3 regions of the Candidatus Pantoea soli genome follow, and region 2 is predicted to be linked to each of the others. Evidence: predicted binding sites of a transcription regulator. Region 2 holds the regulator's gene; each other region holds the start of a gene.
What was found. The regulator CRP, encoded in region 2, controls carbon source genes, mostly activating them, when cyclic AMP is high. The targets are predictions, from matches to a motif close to ATGTGANNNNNNTCACAT.
Positions count from the first base shown of each region.

Region 1 (10,160 bases), 710 kb from region 2:
TGGCCTGCGCCGCGCGTCACGTGAAAGCCCTCCTGCGCCAGCGCATCGGCCAGCAGCGCAGAGGATTGCCACTCCTCAAAGCGGGTTTCCGGCACATCCCAGATGGCATCGCTGAGCGCGCTGAAGCGCGACTGGTGTTCATCAATGTACTGGCCGATAAACGCGTGGTGGCTCATTGTGCACCGCCAAACTGCGCCTGATTGAGTGCCAGCGTGGCGAGCGTCTGTACGGCGGTGGCCATGATCGCTTCGTCAAAATCAAATTTTGCGTTATGGTGGCCAGCAGCGAGGTCACAGCCGAAGATCACGTAGGACGCCTGCCCGCCGCGCTGCTGCACGCGCTCCATCATATAGGTTGCGTCTTCCGAGCCGGCAGCCTGCCTGCGGGTGTCCACCACCGACTGAAACAGGCCCAGCGCGTCGGCCTGCTGATGGATAAACGCCACCCACGCCGGGCTGGGCGTGCAGCTGCGCGCGCCACCCATCAGCTGGACCGCATGCGTCACGCCGTACATTGCCGCCGCGCCTTCAATCACCCGCAGCGCCTGCTGATAAATATCGTCGTTAACCCGGTTGCTGACGCCGCGCGTTTCCACCTTCATCAGGGCGCAGTCGGGGACCACGTTGCGGCCGGTGCCTGCCTGCAGCACGCCGACATTCACCCGCGCCACGCCTCCGCTGTGCTGGGGCAGGCTGTGCAGGCCAAGCGTGGCCTGCGCAGCGGCCAGCAGCGCATTGCGTCCCGCTTCCGGATTGCCGCCCGCGTGGGCACCGGTGCCGGTAAAGGTGACGTCCAGCTTGGTAGTGGCCAGGAAGCTGTCACTGCCGCAAACGATTTCGCCCGCAGGCACGCCGGTGCCCAGATGGATGGCGGTAAACAGATCCACATCATCCAGCACGCCCGCGGCAACCATGGCGCGGGCCCCGCGCACGCCCTCTTCGGCGGGCTGGAAAATAAGTTTGATGGTGCCGCTCAGCTGCGCTTTCATCGCCATCAGCACGTCCGCCAGCGCCAGACCGATGGTGGTGTGGCCGTCGTGACCGCAGGCGTGCATCATGCCGGGGTTGCATGAGGCAAAGCCCTCGCGCGCCGGCAGGTGATCGGCATCCTGACTTTCATGCTGATCCAGCGCGTCCATGTCCACGCGAAATCCCATCACCGGGCCGGGGCGACCGGTTTCCAGCGTGGCGACCACGCCGCAGAAACCGCCGGAAAAATAGGGCAGCCACTGCGGCAGCGCGCCCTGTTCCCGCGCGCGTGCTTCCTGCTGCGCCAGCAGCTCTGCGGAGGGCAGCCCCATACGCGCCTCTGCCGCAATCACCTCCCGGCCTAGCTGCAGCTGATAACCAAGACGATGCAGCGCTTCCGCCACCCGCGTCGCGGTGCGGAACTCCAGCCAGCCTGATTCGGCATAGTGATGCAGATCGCGACGCCATGCCTGCATCTGCGGCACCCGGGATTTCACGAGCTCAGAAAGGGTTTTCATCGGCTTGTCCTTTATGTTGATTTTTTGTGCACTGCCCCGAATCTACACAATGGTATTAGCGTGCATAAGATGCGAATATCTTTTGCCCGATAAACAGGAGTTATCATGCCTTCTGCGCTCAAACTTCATCAGCTGCGCGCCTTCGTGGAAGTGGCGCGTCAGGGCAGCATTCGCGCCGCCAGCCGTCTGCTGGGCCAGTCACAGCCTGCGCTGACCAAAGCGATTCAGGAGCTGGAGCTGGCGCTGGGCGCGCGGCTGTTTGAGCGGCGGCAGCAGGGCGTCACGCTAACGGATATCGGCAACACCTTCTTTCGTCACGCCTGTCTGGTGCTGGAGGAGCTGCGCGTGGCGCAGGAAGATATTCAGCAGCGGCTCGGGCTGGCGGGCGGGCAGGTCAATATCGGCGTCGGCGGCAGCATTGCGCGTACCGTTATGCCGCAGGTGATCACGCAGTTTCATCGGGAGTATCCACGGGTGAAAGTGCGCATCGTTGAGGGACAGCTGGTCTCGATGGTGCATGAACTGCGGCAGGGCGCGCTGGACTTCACCATCAATACTTACGATCGCCACCATCTGGATCAGGAGCTGATCTTTGAGCGGCTGATGCAGCGCGATTATCAGGTCGTGATGCGGAAAGGCCATCCGCTGGCGCACGCGCGCTCGCTGGCGGAGCTGCAGCACTGTGACTGGACCATGCCGACGCCGCAGGGCAGCTACTATCGGCTGCTGCACGATCTGTTTGGCGAGCGCGGCATGGCCCCGAAGATCGTGGTGACCTGTGAAACCTTTATGGCCTGTACCAGCCTGGTGGCAAAGAGTGATTTCGTCAGCATCATTTCGCGTGACGTGATTGAAGATCCGGTGCACGGCGGTCAGCTGATCGCGCTGGATCTGGACGATCCCTTGCCGCAGGCCACCTTCTATCTGATTCAGCGCAAAGACACCGCGCTCACGCCGATGAGCGCCTATATGGCACATCTGTTTCGCCGCGCCTGCCAGCCGTGACGGGCCAGAAAACGCATCGTCTACACTGTAAGGGTACGCGAGAAGTTAACCGATCTATCAACGGAGGTTGCGATGCAGGTAAGTCCTTATTTATTTCTCTACGGGCGTTGTGAAGAAGCCATAGCTTTCTATCTGGAAGCCACCGGCGGTGAGATTCTGCAAAAGATGACATTTGGCGATATGCCGGAGCAGGGTGAACAGGTGGGCGATCAGTCCGCGCCGCCGCTTCCGCCAGAAAAAATCATGCATGCGCATCTGCGGATTGGTCAAGGTGAGTTGATGCTGAGCGATGGCGATACGTCCAAGCCACCGGCTTCTGAGCATGCGGGTTATGCGGTGAGCCTGGCCACGCCAGATGAAGCCGAAGGAAAGGCCTGGTTCGATAAGCTCTCCGCCGGCGGTAAAGTCACCACGCCGTGGCAGAAGACCTTCTGGTCAAACGGGTTTGGTATGTTTATCGACAAGTTCGGCATTCCATGGCGTATCAACGTGGTGAAACCCCAGGAATAACCGGCAGGCGTGGCCGCCCGTCGCGCGGCCACGCACAGCGTGCATCAGAAGTTGTAACCCACCACCAGGTAGTAGCCCCAGCCGGTTGATTTCACTTCAAATGGACCGCGGCCAAAATTCAGCTCCTGGCCATCAGCCCACTGTCCACCATTGTGGAAATAACGCGCCACGGTAGAGACATGCCAGTGGTCATAGTTCAGCGACAGAATGTGGCTGGAAGCGACAGAGTTGCTGGTGCGCGAGCGGTCAGATTTGTCGCGCAGATCGGAACCCCAGTCAAAGTTGGTAAAGCCGATGTAGCTCAGCTTGCCGCCCCACAGATCGGTGATTGGCACAAAGTATTTCACCTTGAAGCGATAGCCGTCCCAGCTGTTTTCGTTCGCTGCACCGTAGTTTTCCCACTGGTATTTGGCATACACGTTCAGTGAAAGCCCAACATCGCTGTGGGTATCAATGTCGGTACCCAGACCCATGTACCAGGTGTTCTGCCGGTTGTCGCTGTTGCGACCCATGTCGTAGATATAGTTGTTGGCGAAATACCACTCTTTGAAGGGGCCGAACGCCAGGCTGGTGCCGGTGAGCTTATCAATGGAGAAGCGTGGTTCAATCTCCATAAACATCGGCGAACCGTGGTCAAACACGCCGTTGGCGTTACTGTTGCCGACACCAAAGAAGTTGGTCAGATCCAGGTAGCCGTAAAAATCGAACCAGTCCTTTTTGGTGAAGGCTTCGTATTCGAGATAAACGTCGTTGTTGAACTGCGGCCCGAAGCGGGTGTGGTAGCTGCCCACCACGTTCACGCTCTGATGCCACCAGTCAGAGAGGTATTGCGGATCGCTTTCTGCCTGCGCGGCACCGGTCCAGCTGCTGGCCAGTAAGGCCCCTGCTATCAACGTTTTAAATTTCATTATTGTTAACCACATGCTTGTGATCGCCGCGTGCGCGCCGCGATCGGGTGAAATCGATCCCAGGGGATGGGCAGTGTGCTGTTTTCGCCAGTCTCTGGTGCCGGCGTTTCAGGCCCGCGTAATGTGCCTGTAACAAGGCGATAGAAAATAGATTTTGATCACGTTTGTCAAAATGTGTTGCATTTCGATTCAATGAAATTGTGATGAAGTTCACATAATTGATGTGCGGTGAACGGAACGAAGCAACCGTTTACGTTGTCGCGATGATGCCAATGTTGGTTGAGGGCGTTCAGAAAGCAGACACCGGTGACGATCGCCGTCATACCGGTCATAAGGATAGCGACAGGGCGTAAGGGACGAGGGAAAAAGGGCCGGTTACGGGCGGCGCGCATGCGGCGGTCGGCTAGGGTATGCGGGCCCCGACCGCGGGCATTTCGCAGCCGGGTGTCCGTGTTTCGCCCGGACAAGCGGGCACGTTCCGCGTTGAGGAACATGGTTGCCCGGCGGCGAGTGCCAACCGGCGCGTTGCGGTAACGCTACGGTAGCGTCACCCGCACCTGCAGCCCGCACACGTTACCCTGCGGGCTGAGGCAATTCGACAGCGCGACCTGCATCTGGTACTTCTGCGCCACGCTGCGCACAATCGATAAGCCCAAACCGCTACCCTGCGCCTTGACGTCGGGCGAGCGGGTAAAGCGGTCAAAGGCGCGATCGATAAAGGATTCCGGCATGCCTGGCCCGTTGTCGACGATATCGACCACGGTATGCGGGCCGACGTGATGCAGCAGCACATCCACCATGCTGCCTTCCGGGGTGTGCAGCATCGCATTGCCGATCAGGTTATCAAACAGGCTGCGCAGCTCCGAGCGGCTGGCGTGCAGGTGGTAGTGCGCGCTGCCGTTAAAGCCGATATCGATGCCGCGCTTGTCGGCCACCACCATCAGCTGTTCAATGCTCTCTTTCAGCAGATCGTCCAGCGCAATCGCTTCTACGCTGGCAACCACCGATTGATCTTCCTGGCGCGAAACGTTCAGCAACTGCGTCACCAGATGGCGCGTGCGCGTGACGCCCGCTTCCAGCTGATCGAACTGGCGGCGGGCTTCGCCCGGCTGAATATGCTGACGCAGGTTCTCCAGCTGCAGGGTCAGGGCGGTCACCGGCGTACGCAGTTCGTGAGCGGCGTCCTCAAGGAACTGCCGCTGCGATGACCAGGCGGTGCGCAGCTTATCCAGCAGCGAGTTATAGGCATCCACCAGCGGCAGCACTTCATCCGGCAGGCCCGCCGGCGAGACGCTGTGTGAGTGCAGCATCTCCTGGGCGGCAATCTGGCGCGACGCCGCCCGCAAATCACGGGTAATCGCCCGTACCACCAGCCAGATCACCAGCAGCGAGAGCGGCATCATCAGAATCAGCGGAATGATGGCAGAGAGCACGCGCTTCACCATCAGGCTCTTCATATAGCCGACGTTGTGCAGCACCTGAATATTGCCGATTTCACTGCCAAGCTCTCCGGGCCGGGTGTAGACACGCCATTCACAGTCATCACCGCAGTCGCCCACTTTGACGTCTGACCAGCCCTTTTTCGCCTGCAGCGGCGCATGCAGCGTCGGCCACGAGCTGGCGCGCAGATGATTGCGCGTATCCCACAGCTGCACGATGTAGGTGCTGCGCAGTTTCTCCTGCTCCATCACCATCGGCATCAGGGCGGGCATGCGCTGGCTGCTTGCCCAGGCATCGGCAATTTTCGCCAGCTGATCGTCTTTCATCGTGCCCATCATGTCGCCGTAGCAGTGATAAAAATACCAGGTGACGCCGCCAATCATCGCCAGATGCAGCAGCACCAGCGTGGCCAGCAGCTTGTTACGCAGCGAACGCATGAAGGTAAAGGAACTCATAGTGCCGGTACCCGCCAGCCCAGGCCACGCACGTTGCGTATCACTTCGTTATCCAGCTTGCGGCGCATGCCGTGGATCAACACATCCACCGCATTACTGGTGACCTCTTCCCCCCAGCCGTAGATGCGGTTCTCTAACTGTTCGCGCGACAGGATGGCGCCGGGACGCTCCAGCAGGGCGTACAGCAGGGCGTATTCACGCGCGGTCAGCTGCTCGCGCTGGCCTTTGTAAACCACTTCGCGCGTCATCATGTCCAGCTGGACGTCGCCATTGCCTAACAGGGAATCTGCCGCGCCGTGGCGGCGTCGGGTTATGGCGCGCATACGGGCAAGCACCTCCTGCAGATCGAAAGGTTTAAGCAGATAGTCATCGGCGCCGCTGTCGAGCCCCTGAATGCGCTGCTGCACGGTGTCACGCGCGGTCAGCACCAGCACCGGCGTGGTGTCGCCGCGCGCGCGGGCGCGACGCAGCACGTTGATGCCGTCTTCGCGCGGCAGCCCCAGATCAAGCAGCACGCAGGTGTAATCGCCTGCCGACCAGGCGTTGCTGGCAAAGACGCCGTCGCGTACCCAGTCTACCGACCAGCCTGCGGCTTCCAGCGCCTGCTGCAGGTTGGTGCCTATCATTTCATCGTCTTCTACCAGCAGCGCTCGCATGGTTCTCTCCCCTGGCTGATTGCAGGCAGTGTACCGCCCGATTCTTAGCGCAGAATTATTTTTGCCGCTCAGGCACGGCAGGCCGGCGCACGTTACCGTGCTAATTCTGCGCTAATTTTCTGCTAATTAAGGGATAAATTTAGCGCGCTACAGTGGCTTCACTGGAAAATTTGCCAAGCCGGAGGAAGCCATGAATCAGCGTGAATTTATCCGTAGTTTACTGGAATGGATTGAAGATAACTTAGGGCACGATCTGCATCTGGATGAAGTGGCGCGACGCTCGGGATATTCCCGCTGGCATCTGCAGCGCCTGTTTCGTCAGCACACCGGTTTTTCGCTGGCAGAGTATATCCGCCAGCGCCGGCTGACGGAGTCCGCGCTGACGCTCATTAACAGCGACGAAGCGATTTTGCAGGTGGCGATGAGCTACGGGTTCGACACGCAGCAGGCGTATACCCGCACCTTCAAAAACTATTTTCGCGTCACGCCGGGCCAGCTGCGCCGGCAGCGCCGGGTAGAGCCGGAACGCCTGCTGTTCCCGCTGGCGATGGCCTCCTGAACGCCGCGCGAGGGCGATGAAAACCCGTGCGTCGGCGCGGGTTTGCTTTTAAGCTGCGCTTCTTTGCGTTGCAGGCCCGGAGAACATGGATCACAGTGACAACCTGACCGCGATGCTGCTGTTTGCGTGCGTCGTCGAACGGCAGAGCTTCAGCGAGGCCGCCCGCGTGCTTGGCGTTTCCCGCTCGCACGTCAGCCGGGAGATTGCCCGGCTGGAGGTACGGCTGGGCATCAGGCTGCTGCAGCGTACGACGCGCAAAGTGGTGCTCACGGAACTGGGCCAGGCCTATTATCCGTTCTGCACCCGTATGCTGGAGGAGCTGCACCGCGCCGATGCCTTTGTGCAACAGGTTCACCAGCTGCCGGCGGGAAATGTCCGGCTGCAGGCACCGATCACCTTTGGCTGCCAGTGTGTAGTGCCGGTGCTGAACGCGTTTATTCGTCGCCATATTCATATCAATGTCGATCTTGAGCTAACCCCGGGCGATGATGCGCAGCCGGATGCCGACGTGGCGATTGTGATTCGGCCGCGCGCACCAGAAGCCGCGACCGCCCGGCAGCTCTGCAGCATTGACTGGGGCCTGTACGCCTCACCGCACTATCTTGCTCATCACCCGGTTATCGATCATCCCGAGCGTCTGACGCGCCACGATTTGCTGCTGTTTCACGGGCCGGCACACACCGCAGCACTGCCGTTCCGCCGCGATAAGCAGCGGCTGGCGCTGGATGTACGCAGCCGCTTCCGCGCCAATAACAGCATGGCACTGCTGAATGCCGCGCTGGCAGGCACCGGCATCGCCTATCTGCCTGCTTATATGACGCAGGCGGCGCTGGCACGCGGTGAAATTGAGCAGGTGCTGCCGGAATGGCAGATGGATCGCCTGCACAGTTATCTGCTGCTGAAAGCGCAGCCGCAGCCCTCATCGCCGGTTGCGCTGCTGTGTGATGCGCTGATTGCCGCCCTTGCAGATGGCTGATTGTTGCTGGCTGGCAACAATACGCGGCTGCCCGGCAAATATCAGCCAGCCTCTGTTTTCGCGGTGTGGCCGCTGCTAGCCTGCTGATAAACACCTCAGCAGGGAGAGTACCATGCCACACGTTTCAGTCGGGTTAGCGCCTGAGCAGCAACACTGGAAGCGTAATCTGTTTGTCTGCGTAGTGGGATCGTTCACCACGCTGGTGGCGATGACGCTGCTGCTGCCGTTTCTGCCACTCTATATGCAGCAGCTGGGCGTGCAGGAACCGGCGGCCATTGCCCGCTGGTCTGGCGTGGCGTATGGGGCCACCTTTCTCAGCGCCGCGCTCACCGCACCGCTGTGGGGCAGGCTGGCGGACCGCTATGGCCGCAAGCTGATGCTGATTCGCGCCAGCCTGGGCATGGCTATCGCCATGTCGCTGATGGGGATGGCGACCGCGCCGTGGCAGCTGGTCGCGCTGCGGCTGCTGGCCGGCCTGCTGGGCGGCTATGCCTCGGGTTCTACTATTCTGGTGGCAGCGCAGACGCCCAAAGCGCACACCGGCTGGGCGCTGGGCATGCTGTCGTCCGGTATCATGGCCGGAAATGTGGCAGGGCCGCTGCTGGGCGGATGCCTGCCGCCGCTGATCGGCATTCGCCACGCCTTCTGGCTGACCGGCGCCGCGATCTTCCTGGCCTTTCTGGCCACGCTTTTTCTGCTGAAAGAGACGCCGCGCCGCGCCGGTCCGAAGAGCGTCCGCCCGGTTGAGCGCGATCGGTCGGCGGCCAACCTGCCGCTGGTGCGGCTGATGTGGCTGTCCGGCATGCTGCTGATTTTTGCCAGCATGTCGATTGAGCCCATCATCACGCTGTATATCAGTGAATTTGTGCAGGGCGAGCAGGCGATTACCGTCATGGCCGGGCTGGTGATGGCGGCTGCGGCGCTGGGCAGTATCCTTTCCGCGCCGCGCCTGGGACGGCTGGCGGATCGCATCGGACATGGACGCGTGCTGGTTTATGGCCTGCTGATATGCGCGCTGTTGCTGATCCCGCAGGCGTTTGTCACCGCCGCGTGGCAGCTTATCGTGCTGCGCTTTCTGATGGGGATGGCGCTGGGTGGGCTGATGCCGTGTATCACAACGCTGATCCGCCATAACGTGCCGCAGGGGCAGGTGGGGAAGATGCTGGGTTACGCGACCTCGGCGCAGTATGCCGGCCAGGTGTGCGGGCCGCTGTTTGGGGGCTTCCTCGGCGGCGCACTGGGCATGCGGCCGGTGTTTCTCGCCACCTGTGCGGTGATGGCGCTGTGCGCACTGCTGAACGCTCGCTATCTGAAGGCGCAGTAGCGCCGAAAAAAAGCGGGCTTTGCAGCCCGCCTGAGTTGTTAGCTTACCTTACGGCGAATGTTTATTTCGCATCCGGCAGCGCATAAGCAATCACGTAGTCGCCCAGTTTCGTACCGAACGAACCGTGACCACCGGCCGCGATGACAACATACTGCTTGCCATTCACTTCATAGGTCATTGGCGTTGCCTGACCGCCTGCTGGCAGACGCGCCTGCCACAGCATTTCACCGGTGTTGGTGTCGAAGGCACGCAGGTAGTTATCCGCGGTGGCACCAATGAAGAACACGTTACCGGCGGTGGTGATTGGGCCGCCCAGCATTGGCATACCCATTTTAAACGGCAGCGGAACCGGCGCGCTGTCGCGTACCGTACCAATGCGTTTTTTCCACACGGTTTCGTTGGTTTTCAGGTCAATCGCAGACACATAACCCCATGCCGGTTGCTTACACGGCAGGCCAAATGGCGACAGGAACGGATTCAGCTCCACGCCGTACGGCACGCCGTACTGCGGCTGAATACCGGTTTCTGTACCGGAACCCCCTTCAGCCCCTTTCGGTGGCTCAATCGGGTTGCCCGGACCACGCGGCACCAGTTTCGACACAAACGGCAGCGCCATTGGGTTGGCAATCGCAATCTGACGATGTGGGTCAACTGCGATACCGCCCCACTCGAACATGCCGAGGTTACCCGGGAACACCAGCGTGCCCTGCTCAGACGGCGGCGTGAACGGACCTTCGTAGCGCAGACGCTTGAAGATAACGCGGCACACCAGCTGGTCATACAGGGTGGCACCCCACATGTCCTTGTCGGTCAGGTTCTGTTTCGGGCGGAACGTCAGCTC
Region 1 covers NZ_CP032702.1:377,012-387,171, forward strand. Annotated here, with positions in the region: gene D8B20_RS01665 (M20 family metallopeptidase) at 1-176, opposite strand, end outside; gene D8B20_RS01670 (amidohydrolase) at 173-1,486, opposite strand; gene D8B20_RS01675 (LysR family transcriptional regulator) at 1,592-2,491, shown strand; gene yjdN (VOC family metalloprotein YjdN) at 2,564-3,001, shown strand; gene D8B20_RS01685 (nucleoside-specific channel-forming protein Tsx) at 3,046-3,909, opposite strand; gene D8B20_RS01690 (sensor histidine kinase) at 4,446-5,804, opposite strand; gene D8B20_RS01695 (response regulator) at 5,801-6,460, opposite strand; gene D8B20_RS01700 (helix-turn-helix domain-containing protein) at 6,651-7,019, shown strand; gene D8B20_RS01705 (LysR family transcriptional regulator) at 7,105-7,995, shown strand; gene D8B20_RS01710 (MFS transporter) at 8,108-9,319, shown strand; gene D8B20_RS01715 (glucose/quinate/shikimate family membrane-bound PQQ-dependent dehydrogenase) at 9,381-10,160, opposite strand, start outside.
Region 1: a site for CRP is predicted at 4,108-4,125, ahead of D8B20_RS01685 (nucleoside-specific channel-forming protein Tsx). Genes of this name have one in related genera too.

Region 2 (10,160 bases):
GCGCCGAATACGATCCGGCAATTCCGGCCTCCAGCGTCAGCATCAATAACCGGGAAGCCGCGTTTGAAACCGTGCGCTTTCTGGCGGACAAAGGCCGCCGCCGCATTGCGCTGGTTAACTGCGATATGCGCTATCTCTACTCTCATCAGCGCGAAGGCGGTTACCGTGATGCTCTGGAGCAGCTTGACCTGCACTGGAGCCGCGTGGCCTATGCCGGCAATATCACCTGCGAAGCGGGCAGCGCGGCGCTGCGCGAATTGCTGACGGGCCCGGATCGCCCGGATGCGGTGTTTGCGGTGTCGGATGTGCTGGCGGTCGGCGTGGTGCATGCGGCACTGGAAGCGGGCCTGCGCGTGCCGGAGGATCTGGCCGTGGTGGGCTTTGACGGCATCAATTTTACCAGCAGCCTTAACCCGCCGCTGACGACGATTGAACAGCCGATGAATCAGCTGGGCGCGCGCAGCGTCCAGCTGCTGCTGAACCGTATCCGGCAGCCGCACGCGCCCATCGTGCACGAGGTGCTGCCGTGGAAGCGCGTGGAGCGCGCGTCCAGCTGACTCAGCGCCAGATCAGCAGGACGCAGGCCGCTGTCAGCGCACCCATCGCCAGGTTAAAGATTTTCCATGCGCGCGGGCTGCGCAGCAGGCGGCCAATCAGCGAACCAAACCCCATCCAGATAACGCCAGACAGCAGATTCACCAGCGCCATGCCGGTGCTGATCGCCAGCACCGAATGGAGATAAGCGTCCCCGGCGAGGCTGAAGCTGGCAACGGCGCCCAGCGCCATCAGCCACGCTTTCGGGTTGATCAGCTGCAGCAGCCCGCCCTGCCAGAACGGCATCTGCTTCACGCTGCGATCTTCCGTTTCCAGCGGCTCATACTTCGCGGTGGCGATTTTCCACGCCAGCCACAGCAGATAAATGCTGCCGGCAATTTTCAGTACCAGATGCAGTGAGGGGTACAGCAGAATCAGGCCGCCAATGCCAAACGCCACCATCAGCAACATCACCTGCATGCCAATCATGATACCTATAAGCAGCGGAAGGGTGCGCACGAAGCCAAAATTAGCACCCGAGGCGGTAAGTAACATATTATTGGGCCCCGGCGTAATGGCAGCGACCCAGAGAAAGCCCAGCATTGAGAGAAAAAGACTCAGTTCCATGTATATTCGGGTGCTCCTCACCCAGAAAAGCGAACAACCCATCGAAGCTATCAGCGAGTTATGCATCAGACAAGCACTATCCCAAGCTATTTTGATCGCCCGAACGGCGAGCGCTTTACCCCGCTGCGCGGCTTCAGCAATGCGCATCTGCAAACCCTGCTGCCGCGTATTCTGCGCCGGCGCATAACCCTGCGCCCGCACTGGCAGCGCCTGGACCTGCCGGACGGCGACTTTGTCGATCTGGCGTGGAGCGAAGACCCGGCACAGGCGCGCCATAAACCGCGCATGGTGATGTTTCACGGGCTGGAAGGCAGTTTCCGCAGCCCGTATGCGCATGGCCTGATGCAGGCGTGTCAGGCGCGCGGCTGGCTGGCGGTGGTGATGCATTTCCGCGGCTGCAGCGGCGAACCTAACCGCCTGCAGCGCATCTATCATTCCGGTGAAACCGAAGACGCCACCTATTTTCTGCACTGGCTGCAGCGCGAATGGGGCACGGTGCCCACCGCGGCCGTGGGCGTCTCGCTGGGCGGCAACATGCTGGCCTGCCTGCTTGGCCTGCAGGGCAGCAGCGCACCGCTGGATGCCGCTGTGGCCATCTCAGCCCCGCTGGCGCTGGAACCCTGCAGTGAAAAGCTGGATGTCGGCTTTTCGCGCTTTTATCAGCACTACCTGCTGACCCAGCTGAAAAAGAATGCCACGCGCAAACTGCGCGCCTGGCCGGGTACGCTGCCGGTTGATCTTATCCAGCTGCGCGCTTTCCGCCGTCTGCGCGAATTTGATGACGCGATCACCGCCCGCGCTCACGGCTTTATTGATGCACGCGACTACTATCAGCGCGCCAGCGCCCTGCCGCTGCTGACCGGCGTACGCAAGCCGCTGCTGATCATTCATGCCAAAGACGATCCCTTTATGACGGAAGCGGTTATTCCGCAGCCGCAGCAGTTATCTGCCACAATTGACTATCAGCTGACGCAGCAGGGTGGACACGTCGGCTTTGTGGGTGGCAGCCTGCACAGACCGCAGATGTGGCTGGAGCAGCGCGTGCCGGACTGGCTCTCAACCTATCTGGATGTGTGATTGTGATTATTCCCTGGCAGGAACTTGAAGCGACAACGCTGGAAAACCTGATTGAAAGTTTTGTGCTGCGTGAAGGCACCGATTACGGCGAACAGGAGCGCAGCCTGGCGCAAAAAGTGGCTGATGTGCGCCGGCAGCTGGAACAGGGCGAGGTGGTGCTGGTGTGGTCGGAACTGCATGAGTCGGTCAATATTATGCCGCGGCGCGAATTTCGCGGCTGATGCGCCGCGCGGGAATTCGTGGTAACAATGCTCATCGCCGGACTTCACAGGGAGCACTGTTATGTCAGCCAGGCATCCAATCATTGCCGTCACCGGTTCCAGCGGAGCCGGTACCACCACCACCAGCCTCGCCTTCCGTAAGATTTTCCAGCAGCTGGATCTGCACGCCGCCGAAGTCGAAGGTGACAGCTTCCATCGCTATACCCGTCCGGAAATGGATATGGCGATCCGCAAAGCGCGCGATCTCGGGCGTCATATCAGCTACTTCGGCCCGGAGGCCAATGACTTTGCGCTGCTGGAGCAGACCTTCCGGGACTACGGTCAGAACGGTCACGGTCAGTCGCGCAAGTATCTGCATACCTATGACGAGGCGGTGCCGTGGAATCAGGTGCCGGGCACCTTCACGCCGTGGCAGCCGCTGCCGGAAAACACCGACGTGCTGTTTTATGAAGGGCTGCACGGCGGCGTCGTCACGCAGCAGAATAACGTCGCCGAGCATGTCGATCTGCTGGTCGGCGTAGTACCCATCGTTAACCTTGAGTGGATTCAGAAGCTGGTGCGCGATACCAGTGAACGTGGCCATTCACGCGAAGCGGTCATGGATTCGGTGGTGCGATCCATGGAGGATTACATCAACTACATCACGCCGCAGTTCTCGCGCACCCACCTTAACTTCCAGCGCGTGCCCACCGTGGATACCTCCAATCCGTTTGCCGCGCGCGAGATCCCCTCGCTGGATGAGAGCTTTGTGGTGATCCATTTTCGCGGGCTGGAAGGCATTGCCTTTCCTTATCTGCTGGCGATGATTCAGGGATCGTTCATTTCCCATATGAATACGCTGGTGGTACCGGGCGGCAAGATGGGGCTGGCGATGGAACTGATCATGACGCCGCTGGTGCAGCGGCTGATTGAGGGTAAACGCATTGAATGACCGCCGGGGTGGCGATGCCTGACGCAGGGTGACGTATTGCGCGTCGGGCATCGCACCGCGGCCGCTGGCTTACAACGCCTTCACTTCATAACTGTGGGTGATTTCCACGCCTTTACCCAGCATGATCGCCACCGAGCAGTACTTCTCAGCCGAGAGATCCACTGCGCGTGCCACTGCCTTATCGCTCAGCGCATGACCGCTGACGATAAAATGCAGGTTAATGTGTGTAAAAATGCGTGGCGCTTCTTCGCGCCGTTCCGAGGTGAGTTTCACCTCGCAGTCCGCCACGTCGTTACGCCCTTTCTGCAGGATTGACACCACGTCAATCGCGCTGCAGCCGCCGGCGGCCATCAGCACCATCTCCATCGGGCTGGGTGCTTTGTCGCCGGAATTCCCGTCCATTAATACCTGATGTCCGGATGAGGATTCTCCGAGAAAGGTTAACCCCTCAACCCATTTCACTCGTGCCTGCATATCTTTGTCTCCTGAAGCGGCGGTTTTGCCGCCAGAGTACGCTTTCACCTGGCAAACAGCAATCCGGACGCCTGCCCCTGCCGCTGAAGCGAGACAACACAAGACAGCCTGCAAAAGCTGTGCTACAAACAGAGCTGAAAATATTTTCGTCATTACAGACGAAGGCGGGACGAATCAAAAGCATCGCTTACGAATCCACCCCGAATAATTTTCCCTTACGGGAAACGCTTGACGATTTCACCGCCTGACAGGGAAAACTGCCCCCTGTGTTTTGGGCACGATTACAACAGAGGATAATAGCGAATGGTTCTCGGCAAACCGCAAACAGACCCTACACTCGAATGGTTCCTGTCCCATTGCCATATTCACAAATATCCATCCAAAAGCACCCTCATCCATCAGGGTGAGAAAGCGGAAACGCTGTACTACATCGTGAAAGGTTCCGTCGCGGTACTGATTAAAGATGAAGAAGGCAAAGAGATGATTCTCTCCTACCTCAACCAGGGAGATTTCATCGGCGAGCTCGGCCTGTTTGAAGAAGGCCAGGAGCGCAGTGCCTGGGTACGTGCGAAGACTGCCTGCGAAGTGGCTGAAATTTCCTACAAAAAATTCCGTCAGCTGATTCAGGTAAACCCGGATATTTTAATGCGCCTGTCGGCGCAGATGGCGCGTCGCCTGCAGGTGACTTCCGAAAAAGTAGGCAACCTTGCCTTCCTGGACGTCACCGGTCGTATCGCGCAAACGCTGCTCAACCTGGCAAAACAGCCCGATGCCATGACCCACCCGGACGGTATGCAAATTAAAATCACCCGTCAGGAAATTGGTCAGATCGTGGGCTGCTCACGCGAAACCGTGGGCCGTATCCTGAAAATGCTGGAAGATCAAAACCTGATCTCCGCACACGGTAAAACTATCGTCGTCTACGGCACCCGCTGATTTCTTCTCACCCACGGCGTAATGGCAACATTGCGCCGTTTTTATTTACGATGAGCTGATGTGGCGTCGAATCATCTATCATCCTGAGGTCAACTACGCGCTGCGGCAAACGCTGGTGCTGTGTCTGCCCGTGGCGCTCGGCTGGCTGGCGGGTGACCTGCAAAAAGGGCTGTTGTTCTCTCTGGTGCCGGCCTGCTGCAACATCGCCGGGCTGGATACCCCGCATAAGCGCTTCTTTAAGCGCCTGATTGTCGGCGGTGCGCTGTTCGCTACCGGCAGCTTTCTGATTCAGTATCTTACCGGGCTTAACGTGCCGCTGCCGCTGATCCTGCTGGTGCTGCCGCTGCTGGTTGGCGTAACCGGCGAAATCAGCCCGCTGCATGGCCGTCTGCTTCCCGGCACGCTGATTGCCGCCATCTTTACGCTCAGCCTCATTGGCCGCATGCCGATTTGGGTTCCACCGCTGCTCTACATTGGCGGCACGCTGTGGTACGGGCTGTTTAACTGGTTCTGGTTCTGGCTGTGGAAAGAGCAGCCGATGCGTGAAACCCTCAGCCTGCTGTATCACGAACTGGCGGATTACTGCGATGCCAAATATACGCTGCTGACCCAGCTGACCGATCCGGAAAAAGCGCTGCCGCCGCTGCTGGCGCGCCAGCAGAAAGCGGTCGATCTCATCACCACCTGTTATCAGCAGATGCACATGCTGTCAGCCAGTCGCGATAACAGCCATAAGCGCCTGACGCGTGCGTTTCAGGTGGCGCTGGATTTGCAGGAGCACATTTCAGTCAGCCTGCACCAGCCGGAAGAGGTGCAAAAACTGGTGGAGCAAAGCCACGCTGAAGCGGTGATTCGCTGGAACGCCCGCATCATCTCGGCGCGCCTGCGCGTGCTGGCCGACGCCATCCTTTACCATCAGTTAACCGGCCGTTTTGAGATGGAGAAGCCGCTCAGCGCACTGGAAAAGATTGCGCGTCAGCATCCGGATAACCCGGTGGGACATTTCTGCCTGTATCACTTCAGCCGCATCGCGCGCGTGCTGCGTACGCAGAAGCCGCTCTACACCCGCGATCTGATGGCCGACCGGCAGCGCCGTCTGCCGCTGCTGCCGGCGCTGCGCAGCTATCTGTCGCTGAAATCTTCAGCGCTGCGCACGGCGGCGCGCTTTGCCGTCATGCTGATGTTTGGCAGCGCGCTGGCGCTGTTCTTCAACATTCCCAAACCCTACTGGATTCTGATGACCATCCTGTTCGTCAGCCAGAATGGCTACAGCGCCACGCGGGTGCGTATTCAGCACCGTGCGCTGGGCACCTTTGCCGGGCTGCTGATTGCCGCGGCCTCGCTGCGGCTGGCGGTGCCGGAATCGATCGCCCTGCTGTTTATGCTGGTGATTACGCTTATCAGCTATCTGGTGACGCGCAAATATTATGGCTGGTCCATGATTGGCTTTACCGTCACGGCGGTGTATTCGCTGCAGCTGCTGTCGCTGAACGGCGCGCAGTTTCTGCTGCCGCGCATGATGGATACGCTGATGGGCTGCCTGATTGCCTTTGCGGGAATGATCTGGCTGTGGCCGCAGTGGCAGAGCGGCCTGCTGCGCCGCAACGCGCATGATGCGCTTGAGGCTTTTCAGGAGGCACTGCGCCTGCTACTGGGCCCGGAGCAGTCACCGCAAAAGCTGGCGGAACAGCGGGTCAAGGTCAATCAAGCGCATAACGCACTGTTCAACTCCCTGAATCAGGCCTCCAGCGAACCCGGTTTTAACGCGCAGTATCTGAAAGATATGCGGCTGTGGGTGACCCACAGCCAGTTCATTGTTGAGCACATCAATGCGATGACGATTCTGGCGCGCGAGCATACCATGCTGACCCCGACGCTGGCGGAGCGCTATCTGCAATCCTGTGAGATCGCGCTGCAGCGCTGTCAGCAGCGGCTTTCCTATGACGGCCCGGGCAGTGACACCAATATTCTGGAAGCACCGGATAGCCTGAGTGACGGGCCGGTGACGATTGTTGAACAGCATGTGAAGCGGATTCTGCAGCACCTGAGCGTGATGCATACTATCTCGTCTCTGGCGTGGAGCCAGCGCCCGCATCACGGTCGCTGGCTGAGTGCGATACGCCCGAAAGGCTAATCAGGCGGCCAGCACCTGCTGAATGGCGCGGGCAAACCGCGCCATTCCCTCTGCAATATCGGTGGGTTCAATTACCAGCGAAGGCGCAAAGCGGATAACATCGGTACCGGCCGTCAGCACCATGACGCCTGCAGCCGCAGCGGCGTTCAGAATATCGCGCGCTTTGCTGGCATGCTGCGGTTTCAGCACAGCACCGATCAGCAACCCTTTGCCCCGGATCTCACTGAAGATATCGTAATCGGCGTCTATTGCCTGCAGCGCCGTCACGAACTGCTGCCGACGCGTCTCCACGCCATTCAGTACCTCCGGCGTGTTAATGATATCCAGTGCGGTTTCGGCGACGGCGCAGGCCAGCGGATTACCGCCGTAGGTAGTGCCGTGTACGCCTGGCGCCATCACGGCGGCAATGGCGTCGGTAGTCAGCATCGCGCTGACCGGGAAGCCGCCGCCGAGTGCTTTGGCCGTGGTAATGATATCCGGCTGAATCGCATAGTGTTCATAAGCAAACAGCTTACCGCTGCGCCCCATACCACTTTGCACTTCATCCAGCACCAGCAGCGCATTGTGCTGGTCGCACAGCGCACGCAGCCCCTGCATAAATTCCGGCGTGGCGGGCATCACCCCGCCTTCTCCCTGAATGGGTTCCACGACGATGGCGCAGGTGTGGTCATCCATCACCGCTTTGACCGCGTCCAGATCGTTAAAAGGCACATGCACAATGTCGGCCGGCTTCGGGCCAAAGCCATCGGAGTACTTCGGCTGGCCGCCGACAGACACGGTAAACAGCGTGCGGCCGTGGAAGCCGTTGTGGAAAGCGATAATTTTGGTTTTAAACGGGCTGTGTTTTTTGCAGGCGTAATAGCGCGCCAGCTTAAACGCGGCTTCGTTGGCTTCCGCACCGGAATTGGCAAAAAACACCCGTTCAGCAAAAGTGGCCGCAATCAGCTTGCCTGCCAGACGCAGCGCCGGTTCGTTGGTGAACACGTTGCTGGTGTGCCACAGCGTTTCCCCCTGCCGGTGCAGCGTCTCCACCAGCGCCGGATGACAGTGTCCCAGGGCAGTCACAGCGATACCGCCGGAAAAGTCGATGTACTCTTTGCCCTGCTGATCCCATACGCGGCTGCCTTTGCCTTTCACCGGCACAAACTGCGCAGGTGCATAAACAGGCAAAATGACCTTATCGAAGGTTTCCCGGGTTACCGCTGGTTTTTCCGCTGCCATTGCTGACCTCATCAGGTTAATTATCGAACTGACGTGAAATTATAATCACGAAATATGCATAATAAATCACGCAATGGCAAACGGAAGTTACGTATTGAGGAAATTGGCCAGCAGCTGATGCCCCTGTTCACTGAGGATACTTTCCGGGTGGAACTGCACCCCTTCCAGCGCCAGCGTGCGGTGGCGAAAGCCCATGATCTCATCCGGCTCGCCGTCACGCAGGCTCCAGGCGGTGATCTCAAATTCAGCGGGCAGCGTATCGCGTGCCACAATCAGCGAATGGTAACGCGTGACGGTAAGCGGATTGGTTAACTGGCGGAAGACGCCCTGATTATTGTGCTGAATGACCGAAGTCTTGCCGTGCATTACCTGACGTGCGCGGATCACCTGCGCACCAAAGGCCTGAGCAATCGCCTGATGCCCGAGGCAGACGCCCAGTACCGGCAGGCGGCCGGCAAAGTGGCGGATAGCCGCCAGCGAAATGCCGGATTGATCCGGCGTGCACGGCCCCGGTGAAATCACCAGATGGCTGAGCGGCAGTGCCGCCATTTCTTCCAGCGTGATGGCATCATTGCGCACCACGCGCACGTCCGCGCCCAGTTCACAGAAATACTGGTAAAGATTCCAGGTGAAGGAGTCATAGTTGTCGATTAGCAGCAGCATAATGCCCTCAGGCCAGTAAAACCGCCGCTATTCTACGCATTTTACCGCGCCGGGCTCACCACTTTCGCAAACTGCGCGGTCAGAGGGGCCAGATCGCCCGCGACGCCGCTGACCAGCGCCGCCTGCCAGTTTTCGCGATCGGCCGCGTCCCAGTCCAGCAGGTAACCGGCATGCAGCGCCAGCTGTTCGAAGAAGATACGCTGCGCGCGGCCGTTGCCGGTACGGAACGGATGCAGCACGTCAATTTCGCAGTAGTAGTGCGCCAGCCGCGCGACAAATGTCTCCGGCGGCAGATTGGCCAGGCCCTGCTCCTCTTCCAGCGCACTCATCAGCGCGTTGCCCTCTTTCTCAATGTATTCGCAGTGGCAATAGGGCGTGTCGTCGCGCCAGATATCAATGGTGCGCAGCTCTCCTGCCCAGCTGTAGACATCCTGAAACAGGGTGCGGTGAATGTGACACAGGCGCGGCAGGCCAATCGCGCCCGAACCGAGCTCCAGCGTCGCCAGACGCGCCGCGCTGAATGCCAGCTCCGCTTTACGCAATTGCGCAGCATCGTGGATTTCCAGCCGGTTTTTCAGCACATCATCGTTGTGCCACAGATAGGGATCGCGCACCGCCAGGCTGTTATCCGCCATATTGCCTCCTCAGCGAAGCAAGGCGCTCTTCCGCCTGTTCCGCAGTGATGACGGCTTCATTAACGGTAAAACCGGCCAGCCTGCAGCTGGCCTGATAGCTGGCAGCGCGGCGCTGCTGCCACAGTGTGGCTTTCTGTTTTTCAGTGAGTTGGCTGGTCATAGCGCCTCCGGCAAACGGGAATTGCCCTAAGTATAAGAGCAAATGGCAGCTTTGCCGGAGCGCAGCCAGGCGCACCGGTGGGATCCGGCGCGCGCAGCCATTAAGGCAGGACTTTGGCAGCGGTGATCACCACCGGTTTAGAGGGCACGTTCTGATACGGGCCGACATCTTTCGTCGGTACCTGGGCGATCTTGTCGACCACGTCCATACCTTTCACCACTTTGCCAAACACCGCATAGCCGAAGTCACGCTGGCCGTGGTCAAGGAAGGCGTTATCCGCCACGTTCAGGAAGAACTGGCTGGTGGCACTGTCTTTCTCAGCCGTACGCGCCATGGAAATGGTGCCGCGCAGGTTGCGCAGGCCATTATCCGCTTCGTTTTTAATCGGCGCGTTGGTCTGTTTCTGCTGCATATCGGCGGTGAAGCCGCCGCCCTGAATCATGAAGCCTGGAATAACGCGGTGAAAAATGGTGTTGTTGTAAAAGCCATTGTTGACGTAATCAACAAAGTTTTTCACGGAAACCGGGGCTTTCTGATTATCCAGTTC
Region 2 covers NZ_CP032702.1:3,421,246-3,431,405, forward strand. Annotated here, with positions in the region: gene D8B20_RS15895 (LacI family DNA-binding transcriptional regulator) at 1-557, shown strand, start outside; gene D8B20_RS15900 (LysE family translocator) at 559-1,161, opposite strand; gene D8B20_RS15905 (hydrolase) at 1,222-2,238, shown strand; gene D8B20_RS15910 (YheU family protein) at 2,241-2,459, shown strand; gene D8B20_RS15915 (phosphoribulokinase) at 2,521-3,390, shown strand; gene D8B20_RS15920 (OsmC family protein) at 3,460-3,864, opposite strand; gene crp (cAMP-activated global transcriptional regulator CRP) at 4,168-4,800, shown strand; gene D8B20_RS15930 (YccS/YhfK family putative transporter) at 4,859-6,934, shown strand; gene argD (bifunctional acetylornithine/succinyldiaminopimelate transaminase) at 6,935-8,155, opposite strand; gene D8B20_RS15940 (aminodeoxychorismate synthase component II) at 8,243-8,818, opposite strand; gene D8B20_RS15945 (putative adenosine monophosphate-protein transferase Fic) at 8,860-9,453, opposite strand; gene D8B20_RS15950 (YhfG family protein) at 9,443-9,613, opposite strand; gene ppiA (peptidylprolyl isomerase A) at 9,714-10,160, opposite strand, start outside.

Region 3 (10,160 bases), 1.6 Mb from region 2:
TTATGAGCACAACACCGTCTGGATGCCGATTGTGGATGAGGAAGGCCGTTATAGCGGGGAGATTTCTCAGGATTATATTGCGGACTACCTGAGCTCTGGCCGGACGCGCCGGCGACTCAATCCCTGAAGGCACGCCATCATCGTAACCGGGCGCCGCAGGCCAGCGGAAAAGTGGGCCTCTAAGGCCACACCGCGTTCCGCAGTCTGCGTCACAGAGCCGGCGCCAGCCACGGCGCTGGCGCTGTCACACTCCTGTCTGGCGGGCGCGGATGGGCCGCGCTGTGCGGGTGATGCCCGCCGCACGATTCTGCGCCTCAGGCATCCGGCGATTTTTCTGCCGCATTGAGGGTAACCGGCTGGGGCAGCTCTGACGGCAGCACCACATTCAACAGCATGGCCAGAATGCCGCCGGTGGTCACCGCGTGTCCGAAAAGATGACTTACCAGCGGCGGGAACTGCTTCAGCACATCCGGCACCGCTTCTACCCCCAGTCCGATACCAAATGACACCGCGACAATCAGCATTTCACGGCGTCCCAGCGGGGATTGCGTCATAACGCGAATGCCGGCGGCCACCACGCTGCCGAACATGACCAGCGTCGCGCCCCCCAGCACCGGCGGCGGAATTTGCTGCAGCAGATCACCAATCACCGGGAAAATCCCCAGCAGTACCAGCATGACGCCAATCACCATGCCAACATACCGGCTGGCAACGCCGGTCATCTGAATCACGCCGTTGTTTTGCGCAAAGGTGGTATTGGGAAAAGCGGAAAACAGCGCTGCCAGCAAACAGCTGATGCCATCGGCAAGAATGCCGCCCTGCAGACGACGCTGAAAGCCTTCACCCGTCAGCGGCTGGCGTGATATCAGGCAGTTGGCGGTTAAATCTCCTACTGCTTCAATCACGCAGATCACGGACACCAGCGCCACCGGAACAAACAGTGTCCAGTCAAAGTTAAAGCCAAAACGCAAAAAGGTGGGCAGCACCAGCCAGTGGGCGTCCGCCATGGGCTTCAGGGGCAGATGCCCGGTCAGCGCCGCGGCGATACAGCCCACGCCAATGCCGGCCACCACCGCCACCAGTCGCATCCAGCGGTTGTGCGCGCGGTTCAGCACAATAATCACCAGCAATGTCAGCGCGCCCAACGCCAGATTGCCCGGCGCGCCAAAATCTGCGGCGTGATGACCGCCGGCCCAGTCAGTGATGCTGACTTTAATCAGGCTGATGCCAATCAGGGTGATTACCGTGCCGGTGACCACTGGCGTCAGCACTTTGCGCAGCGGCGCAATACAGCGGCTGATCAGCATCGGGATCAGCGCCGCCACCAGATTGCAGCCAAAGATCATGGCAAGCATCTCTTCGGGAGAACCGCCCTGCGCTTTGACCATCAGCCCGCCGGAGAGGATAACGCCGAGAAAAGCAAAGCTGGTGCCCTGCAGACAAATCATGCCCGCGCCGATCCCCAGCACGCGACGCGCCTGCAGAAAGGTTCCAAGGCCGGAGACCAGCAGCGACATACTGATCAGATAGGGAATATACGCCTGCAGCCCCAGCACGGAGCCGATAATCAGCGGCGGCGTAATGATGCCAACGACGCTGGCCAGCACGTGTTGCAACGCGGCGAAAAATGCCGGGGCCGGACCAATGCGGTCGTCCAGCCCGTATAACAAACCTTTTTCCTGTGGATGTGACATAGCGATGCTCCGGCTTTCGGGGGATTCATTAGCCGGACTGATGCAGGAAACGCGCCAGAGCGCAGAAAAACCGTTGTTCTGTAGCTAATTGGTTGAATATAAAGGCCTGTTCGGAGACGATCGCCGGTGACCGGGCCTGAAACGCCGGATTCAGCCAGCGGCGATTTGCGCCCCGTTGTTTCATCATGCGGCGGGTTTTGCACTCTCGCTGTGCAGCGCGCTGATATCCAGATAATCACTGAGGTCGCGCTGCTCTGCGCGCGGCAGGTAAGGCAGCTCACCCAGCAGCGGTGCGCCAAGCTTTTCGCGCAGCACGTCGATGATCTGCGCATAATGTGCCAGCCCCGGATTGATGCGGTTTGCCACCCAGCCAGCTAAGGGCAAACCGTCCCGGGCGATCGCTTCTGCGGTCAGCAGCGCATGACTGATGCAGCCCTCCTTGATCCCGGCCACCAGAATGACCGGCAGCTGCTCCTGCTGCACCCAGCCAGAAAGCGGGTGCAGGTGGTTCAGCAGGCTGCGCCAGCCGCCGGTGCCCTCGACCACGACGCGATCGGCGCGCTGTTGCAAATCCGCCAGGCCGCGACTCAGCAAGGAAAAATTCACCGGCTCTGCCGGCCGGGTCGCCCTTTCCTGCTCCGTCAGCAGTACGGGATTCACGGCGCTGTAGGCCAGACTGAGGCCAGAGGCCTGCTGCAGCAACAGCGCGTCTTTATTACGTAAACCTTCTGGCGTCTGCTGTGCACTGCGCGCCACCGGTTTATAACCGGCTGCGCACAGATTCGCCCGGGCAAAGCACTGCAGCAGTGCACGGGAAACCACGGTCTTACCCACCGCAGTGTCGGTTCCGGTGATAAAAAGCGTTTTCACCTCTTTCCTCCTTCGTTTGAGCGATGCGTAACCTGCGAAGAAGGCAGTGTAAGGAAAGGTGGGAGTGCGCGGCTTGCGTTAGCGCAAACTTCAGGCGGGATCGGCTTATCCCTGCAGCAGTTTCACCAGCAGATGGCCGCTGTACATCGCATCTTTGATCAGCGCCGCCGCGCCCAGCGTACCAGGATCGTTAAAAGCGGCCGGTGCCAGCTGAATGGCTTCACTGTAGGCGGGCAGCGCCTGCTGCCGGATGGTGCTGCTCACGGCGGGAAACAGCACGTCTGCCGCCAGATTGAGTGGCGAGCCAATAAGGATTTGTTGCGGATTAAAGATATTGACCATCATCGCCAGCATACGGCCGATATGGTGACCGACTCCGGCAATCACATCATGCGCCAGACGATCGCCCTGCAGAGCGGCCTGACACAGGCTTTCCAGCGTCAGCGCCTGCTGATGCAGCCGGCTCTCGGGCTGCGCAGGCAGGCGCTGTGCCGCCAGCTGCAGCAGGCTGCCGGTGCTGGCCACCGTTTCCAGACAGCCATGGTTGCCGCAGTAGCACTGCTGGCCGTAAGGATCGATTTGCGTATGGCCGATTTCCACCAGCGCGCGCCCGCTTTTATGCAGCAGCTGGCCACCGCTGATCACGCCGGCACCGACGGTTTCATCTATCACGATCTGAATCACATCCTGCGCGCCGCGTGAGGCACCAAACAGCGACTCCGCCAGCGTCCAGGCAGAAATGTCGTGCTGCACAAACACCGGCAGCCCGCTGCGCGCTGACAGGGTTTCCCCCAGCGGCATCTCCTGCACGTCGTAGCCGGGCATACGGTGCACCACGCCTGAAGCGGCATTGATCAGGCCCGGCAGGGTAATGGCAATGGCCGTCAGGCGCTCCAGCAGGTGCTGATGACGGATAAAGAAGGCGTCGACCAGCTCCTGCAGCCGCGTCAGCAGCGGCATCGCCGCGCTGGCGGCCAGCGGCAGGCGATCTTCCTGCAGCGTACGGCTGCTGAGATCGCGCAGCGTTAGTGTGATAAAGCCCGGTTGAATACGCACCGCCAGATAGTGCCAGGCAACGGTGTCGAGGATCAAACCAATGGCGGGGCGTCCGCGGCTGCCGGGCTCCTGAAACTCTGTTTCCTGCACCAGATGCGCATCCAGCATTTCACGCACAATTTTGGTGATACTGGCTGGCGCCAGCTGGGCACGTTTAGAAAGCTCAATACGCGAAATCGGGCCGTAATGGTCAATCAGTCGGTAAACCACACCTGCGTTGGTCTGTTTAATTTGGTCAATGTGGCCAGGCTGACTGTCCAGATTCACGCCCTGCTCCCGGTTATTTTCGCGCTTCTAAATAAACAGCAGCTATGGTGATGCAGTTTGGCCGGCAGCGTCAAATATTTGATTAGAAATGTGATTTATCGCACATAAAGTGCCGGGGTATCGCGCGTGGCTGGTTTATTTTTCCGCACCGCGCAGCAGTAAATCCATCATGTTGCGCATCTGCGCCGTGGGCTCGCGCTGCGCCGACCACACCAGCCACACTTCCGAGGTGGCGTCCTTCTCCTGCAGCGGCAGCCACACCACATCAGCCAGCCGGGCGCGCCGGAACGAGGCCGGCAGAATGGATACGCCAAGTCCGGTTGCCACCAGGCCAAGAATGGTCATCGCTTCGCCCACTTCCTGGGTAATAAACGGGGTAATCTGGTAGCGGTGCAGCAGCGCCAGGATTTCACTGTACAGCGCGGTGCCGCCCTGCGGATCAAAAAAGACAAATGGCTCGCTGGCCAGCGCCTGAACCGAGAGGGTTTCCGCATCAGCCAGCGGGTGGGCCCAGTGAACCACCGCGCTTAACGGCTCACGCAGCAGCAGCCGGTACTGTAAATCGGCAGGCAGCGGTGTATTACGCATCACACCCAGATCCAGCCGCCCTTCATGCAGCGGGGTCAACTGCTGACGCGTATTGTTTTCCTGCATCTGAATGTGCACTTCCGGCCAGCGCTGGCGGAACTGATACAGCGCATCGGACATCAGGCCGGTAAAAGGCGCGGACGACGTAAAGCCAATCCGCAGTTCCCCTTCCTGGCCGTGATGAATGCGCGCAGCGCGCTGCACCGCCTGCTCAACCTGTAGCAGCGTGGCACGCGCGTCCTGTAAAAAGGCCTCACCGGCCGGCGTCAGCTGCACGCTGCGGTTGGTGCGGCTAAACAGCCGGGCCGCCATCGCCTGCTCCAGCTGCTGAATCTGCTGGCTGAGCGGCGGCTGGGAAATATGCAGCCGCTGCGCGGCGCGGCCAAAATGCAGCTCTTCCGCGACGGCGACAAAATAGCGCAAATGGCGCAGCTCAATATTCATAGGCAAAAGGTCTTATTTGAGATTATTAATATATTGTACAACCTAATATGCTTTTCCTACAGTGACAGGACGCTTACCCGACTGAGGAAATGACGTGAGTCGCCCTTCATCCGCAGTGACACTGCATAACGACGATCTCTCCACCCGCCAGCCTGCAGTGCCGGATTCAGCCTGGATTGAACGCGGATCGCCGCGCTTTTTCCGCGTGACGCTGGCACTGTTCTCGGCCGGACTGGCCACCTTCGCCCTGCTTTACTGCGTACAGCCGATCCTGCCGGTGCTGTCACAGCAGTTTGGCGTATCCCCTGCGGAAAGCAGCGTGTCGCTCTCCCTTTCCACCGCCCTGATGGCGCTGGGTCTGCTGTTTACCGGCCCGCTTTCGGATGCCATTGGCCGTAAATCGGTGATGGTGACATCGCTGACGCTTGCCGCACTGTGCACGCTGGTATCCGCCACCATGAGCAGCTGGCACGGCATTCTGCTGATGCGCGCGCTGACCGGGTTATCCCTCAGCGGCGTGGCGGCAGTCGGCATGACCTATCTGAGTGAAGAGATGCATCCCCGGGTGGTTGCGTTCTCAATGGGGCTGTATATCAGCGGCAATTCGATTGGTGGCATGAGCGGACGACTGCTGAGCGGCGTACTGACCGATTTCTTCTCATGGCGGATAGCGATCGGCGTGATCGGTGCCTGTGCGCTGGCGGGCGCGCTGATGTTCTGGAAAATTCTGCCGGCGTCGCGCCATTTCCGTCCGGCTTCGCTGCGCCCGCGCAGCCTGCTGCTGAACTTCCGTCTGCACTGGCGTGACAAAGGCCTGCCGCTGCTGTTTGCCGAAGGTTTTCTGCTGATGGGGGCGTTTGTCACCCTGTTCAACTACATCGGTTACCGGCTGCTGAGTGCGCCCTGGTCGCTGAGCCAGGCGGTTGTGGGCTTGCTGTCGGTAGTGTATCTCACTGGTTCATGGAGTTCGCCCAAAGCCGGAGCGATGACCAGCCGCTACGGGCGCGGCCCGGTGATGATTGCCGCCACGGCAGTCATGCTGAGCGGACTGCTGCTGACGGTGTTCAGCTCGCTGTGGATTATTCTGCCTGGCATGATGCTGTTTACCGCCGGCTTCTTTGCGGCGCATTCGGTGGCCAGCGGCTGGATTGGCCCGCGCGCGCGGCGCGCGAAAGGCCAGGCGTCATCGCTGTATCTGTTCAGCTACTACCTCGGCTCCAGCGTGGCCGGCACCTTCGGCGGCGTGTTCTGGCACCAGTATGGCTGGCCGGGCGTCACGGTGTTTATCAGCGTATTGCTGGTGCTGGCGCTGCTGACCGGCCTGCGTTTGCAGGGCCGGAAACTGTAATACTCCTCATCTGTTTAGCGGGGCCAGTCCGGCCCCGCCGCTCCGCTTTTCCCGTAAAATCCGCTATTTACTCAGTGCCGGTTAAAACAAAACGACCATAAGTCGCTATAATTCGTTTTATTCCAACAATATGTAGACTTTATTTTTCACAGCAATGAGGTGGTCAGATGGAACGCTTTTACTACGTCGATAAGCACGCCGGCTATAACGACAATCATGTGGTGCATGCCAAAGGCTGCCCGTTCCTGCCTCAGGACAGCGCACGGCGTTTTCTCGGGACCTTTTATGCGCCCGCCGCCGCCATCCAGCAGGCGCGAAAATTTTATCCGGGTGCGCTGGGCTGTGAACATTGTTGTCCGGTGGCGGTAAAAAAAAACCTGAGCCTGCACAATAGCGTGGCCCTGAAACATATGGCCTGACTCTGATAATCCTGGCCTGACCGCTGGCGTTACCGTCAGGCCGGTTTTATTAGCCGCGTTGCGCCATTTCTCTATAACAGAAACGTGCGACTCAGTTTTCACTGGATCGCCTCTGCCATGGTAGAATCTCTGCGATTGCTGTCCGGCCGCAGCCGGCCTTGCACAAAAGATCGCTCTTCCCCGCGCATACTCTCTGCGCCCTGCCGCGCTCTCTTTAGCCAGCATCACCGTCACCGGGGCCGGCTAAAATAGCGATACCCGTCAGCACATTACGCAGCCTTCACGCTGCGAAAAAATATTCCGTCTGAAATCCCGGTGAAAGGTTTCCATCCGCTCATTAATGCTCCACAATAGGAGAAGTTTGTGACCTAGGTCACTTTATCAGGCGTTCTGGCGCCTCCTGACCGCCGCTAAATCAATTTGAATTCCATGCAATCAACTACCGTTTCACGTAAAACAGCCTGGCTGCGCGTTGTGCTGCTGGCCATCGCGGCTTTTGTCTTTAACACCACCGAGTTTGTGCCGGTCGGCCTGCTGTCCGATATTGCCGACAGCTTTGCCATGAAAACCGCCGATGTCGGCATCATGCTCACCATCTATGCCTGGGTGGTGGCGCTGTTGTCGCTGCCGCTGATGCTGCTGACACGCAACATTGAACGCCGGCTGCTGCTGGCGGTGCTGTTTGTGCTGTTTGTCGCCAGTCACGTCCTCTCTTCGTTCGCGTGGGATTTCACCTCGCTGGTGATTTCACGTATCGGTATTGCCCTGGCACACGCGGTGTTCTGGTCAATCACTGCGTCGCTGGCGATTCGCGTGGCACCGGCAGGGAAAAAAACCCAGGCGCTGAGTATGCTGGCGACCGGCACCGCCCTGGCGATGGTGCTCGGGGTGCCGATTGGCCGTATCGTCGGGCAATATCTTGGCTGGCGCACCACCTTTGGCATGATCGGTCTCTCCGCGCTGGTGCTGATGATTCTGCTGGTGCGCGTCCTGCCGCGCCTGCCCAGCGAGCATACCGGTTCGCTCAGCAGCGTACCGATGCTGTTTCGCCGTCCGGCGCTGGTGGCAATGTACCTGCTGGTCACCGTGGTGGTCACCGCGCACTATACCGCTTACAGCTATATTGAGCCCTTTATGCAGCTGGTGGCGAACGCGGACGAGAACTTTACCACCCTGCTGCTGCTGCTGTTTGGATCGGCGGGGATTCTGGGCAGCCTGCTGTTCAGCACGCTGGGCAATAAGTTTCCGTCCGGGCTGCTGATCGCTGCCATTGCGCTGATCACCCTGTGCATGGGGCTGTTGCTGTTCGCGGCCGTGCGCCCGGCGGCTATCGTGCTGCTGTGCATCATCTGGGGTATGGCCATGATGATGATTGGCCTGGCTATGCAGGTGCGCGTACTGTCGCTGGCACCCGACGCCACAGATGTCGCGATGTCGCTGTTTTCCGGCATCTATAACATCGGTATTGGCGCCGGCGCGTTACTGGGTAACCAGGTCAGCGAGCATCTGCAGATGTCCGATGTGGGAAATGTCGGCGGGCTGATTGGCCTGGCAGCCCTGTTCTGGTGTATCGCCATCTTCCGGCGCTATCCGCAGCTACGCTCTAACGGGTAATGCGTTGACAGGCGGCCGCAGCGGGCCGCCTTTTTGATCAGCGCAGATAAAACATGGGCTGCAGTTCGCTGCTCACCGGGCTGTTATCGGCGTTGACGGGCATCAGGGTTTTCATGGACGCCCACCAGCGCTGGCACACCTCCGTCTGCGCAATGGCCTGCCAGCGCGCCTCCGATTCAATGTCGACGCTGGCGAACAGCAGATGGCGCTCTGCGTCCAGCCAGATGGCGTAATGGTGCACACCGTGGTCTTTCAGCGTCTGCGCCAGCTCCGGCCAGATGGGCGTGTGGCGGCGCAGATATTCATCGTGGCAGTGCGCATGCACCTGCATAACGAAGGCCTTACGCAACATCACTGCGCTCCGCCTGCAGCGCGGCCTGCCACGGCCGGACATCAAAGCGCTCGGCCAGCTCCATCAGCTGTTCAGTGGTGATACTCTGGCGGATGCCGCCCATTGACAGCACTTTTACCACCACTTCAGACGCTTTTTCTGCCGTATCGATCAGGCCAAACGTCTCATCCAGCGTCGGGCCGGCACCAAACACACCGTGAAACGGCCACATCACCAGGCTGTGCTTTGTCATGGCATCTGCGGTCGCCTGACCAATCGCATCGGTGCCTGGTACCATCCACGGCAGAATGCCTACTCCCTCCGGGAACACCACCAGACACTCCGTGCTGCCCTCCCACAACAGGCGCGTGAAGCGGGCCGGGTCCAGATTAACCACATAGCTCAGCGCCATAAAATGCGTAGCGTGACAATGCATAATGACGCGATCGGCCCCCTGTGAAAGCTGCTTGCGCACGCTGTGGGACTGAAAATGCGCCGCCAGTTCGGAGGTCGGCAGGCCGCCATGACACAAGCCCCAGTGTATTTTGTAAGCTAACCCGCTGTCATCCACCTGCAGCAGCGCCAGACAGTCAGCTGGATCGAGCTGGACGTTGCGGAAAAACTTGCCGGAACCGGTCACGATAAACCAGTCACCGGCCAGCGCCGGCACGGGCTGGCTCAGTTCAATGCAGCGCGGCTCGGGGTAAAAATCTGCGCGGAAGGCGCTGACCTCCTCCGGCAGCAGACGCAGGCTGACATTGCCGCCGTTGCGCTCATCCCAGCCTTTAAGCCACATATCACTGGTCACTTTGACCATGCCCTGCACAAACCCGGCGTTAAGTATGTTTTGCATGTGATTACCCCTGGCGTTGACGCAAAATGTGTTGTTCATACTGACGGACCTCGCTCAGCCAGCTGGCATCGGCCGGCACGTCGTGCCGCAGGCACCAGGCCTCCCAGACCGCCTGCCACGGCAGTGATTTCTGCTCCTCCAGCAGCGCCAGCCGCGCCGTGTAATCGCCCGCCTGCTCCAGCTGCCGTAACGATGCCGTCGGTTCCAGCAGCGCGCGCAGCAGGGCCTTTTTCGCATTGCGTGTGCCAATCACCCAGGCGGCGATGCGGTTAATGGAAGCGTCAAAAAAATCGAGGCCAATATGCACCCGGTCAAAGGCGTTCTGGCGGGCAATTTCGTGGGCGATAGCCTGGGTTTCATCATCAAGCAGCACCACGTGATCGCTATCCCAGCGTACCGGACGGCTGACGTGCAGCAGCAGGCGCGGCACATACAGTAAGGCGGCGGAAATTTTGTCGGAGATCACTTCCGTGGGATGAAAGTGTCCGGCATCCAGCGTCAGCGCGGTCTGGCGGCTGCAGGCATAGCCGAAGCAGAATTCGTTTGAGCCGACGGTGTAACTCTCTGCGCCAATGCCGAACAGCTTGCTCTCTACGGCATCAATATGGTGCTGCGGATTGAGCGGCTCGCGAATAATCTCATCCAGCGCGCTGGCCAGCCGCTGACGCGGCGCGAA
Region 3 covers NZ_CP032702.1:1,860,016-1,870,175, forward strand. Annotated here, with positions in the region: gene osmV (osmoprotectant ABC transporter ATP-binding protein OsmV) at 1-127, shown strand, start outside; gene D8B20_RS08640 (nucleobase:cation symporter-2 family protein) at 315-1,694, opposite strand; gene D8B20_RS21585 (hypothetical protein) at 1,723-1,881, opposite strand; gene bioD (dethiobiotin synthase) at 1,878-2,564, opposite strand; gene mlc (sugar metabolism global transcriptional regulator Mlc) at 2,670-3,887, opposite strand; gene D8B20_RS08655 (LysR family transcriptional regulator) at 4,023-4,919, opposite strand; gene ynfM (multidrug efflux MFS transporter YnfM/SxtP(Kp)) at 5,014-6,267, shown strand; gene D8B20_RS08665 (hypothetical protein) at 6,435-6,686, shown strand; gene D8B20_RS08670 (sugar transporter) at 7,116-8,300, shown strand; gene rhaM (L-rhamnose mutarotase) at 8,338-8,652, opposite strand; gene rhaD (rhamnulose-1-phosphate aldolase) at 8,642-9,484, opposite strand; gene D8B20_RS08685 (L-rhamnose isomerase) at 9,489-10,160, opposite strand, start outside.
Region 3: a site for CRP is predicted at 3,976-3,993, ahead of mlc (sugar metabolism global transcriptional regulator Mlc). Genes of this name have one in related genera too.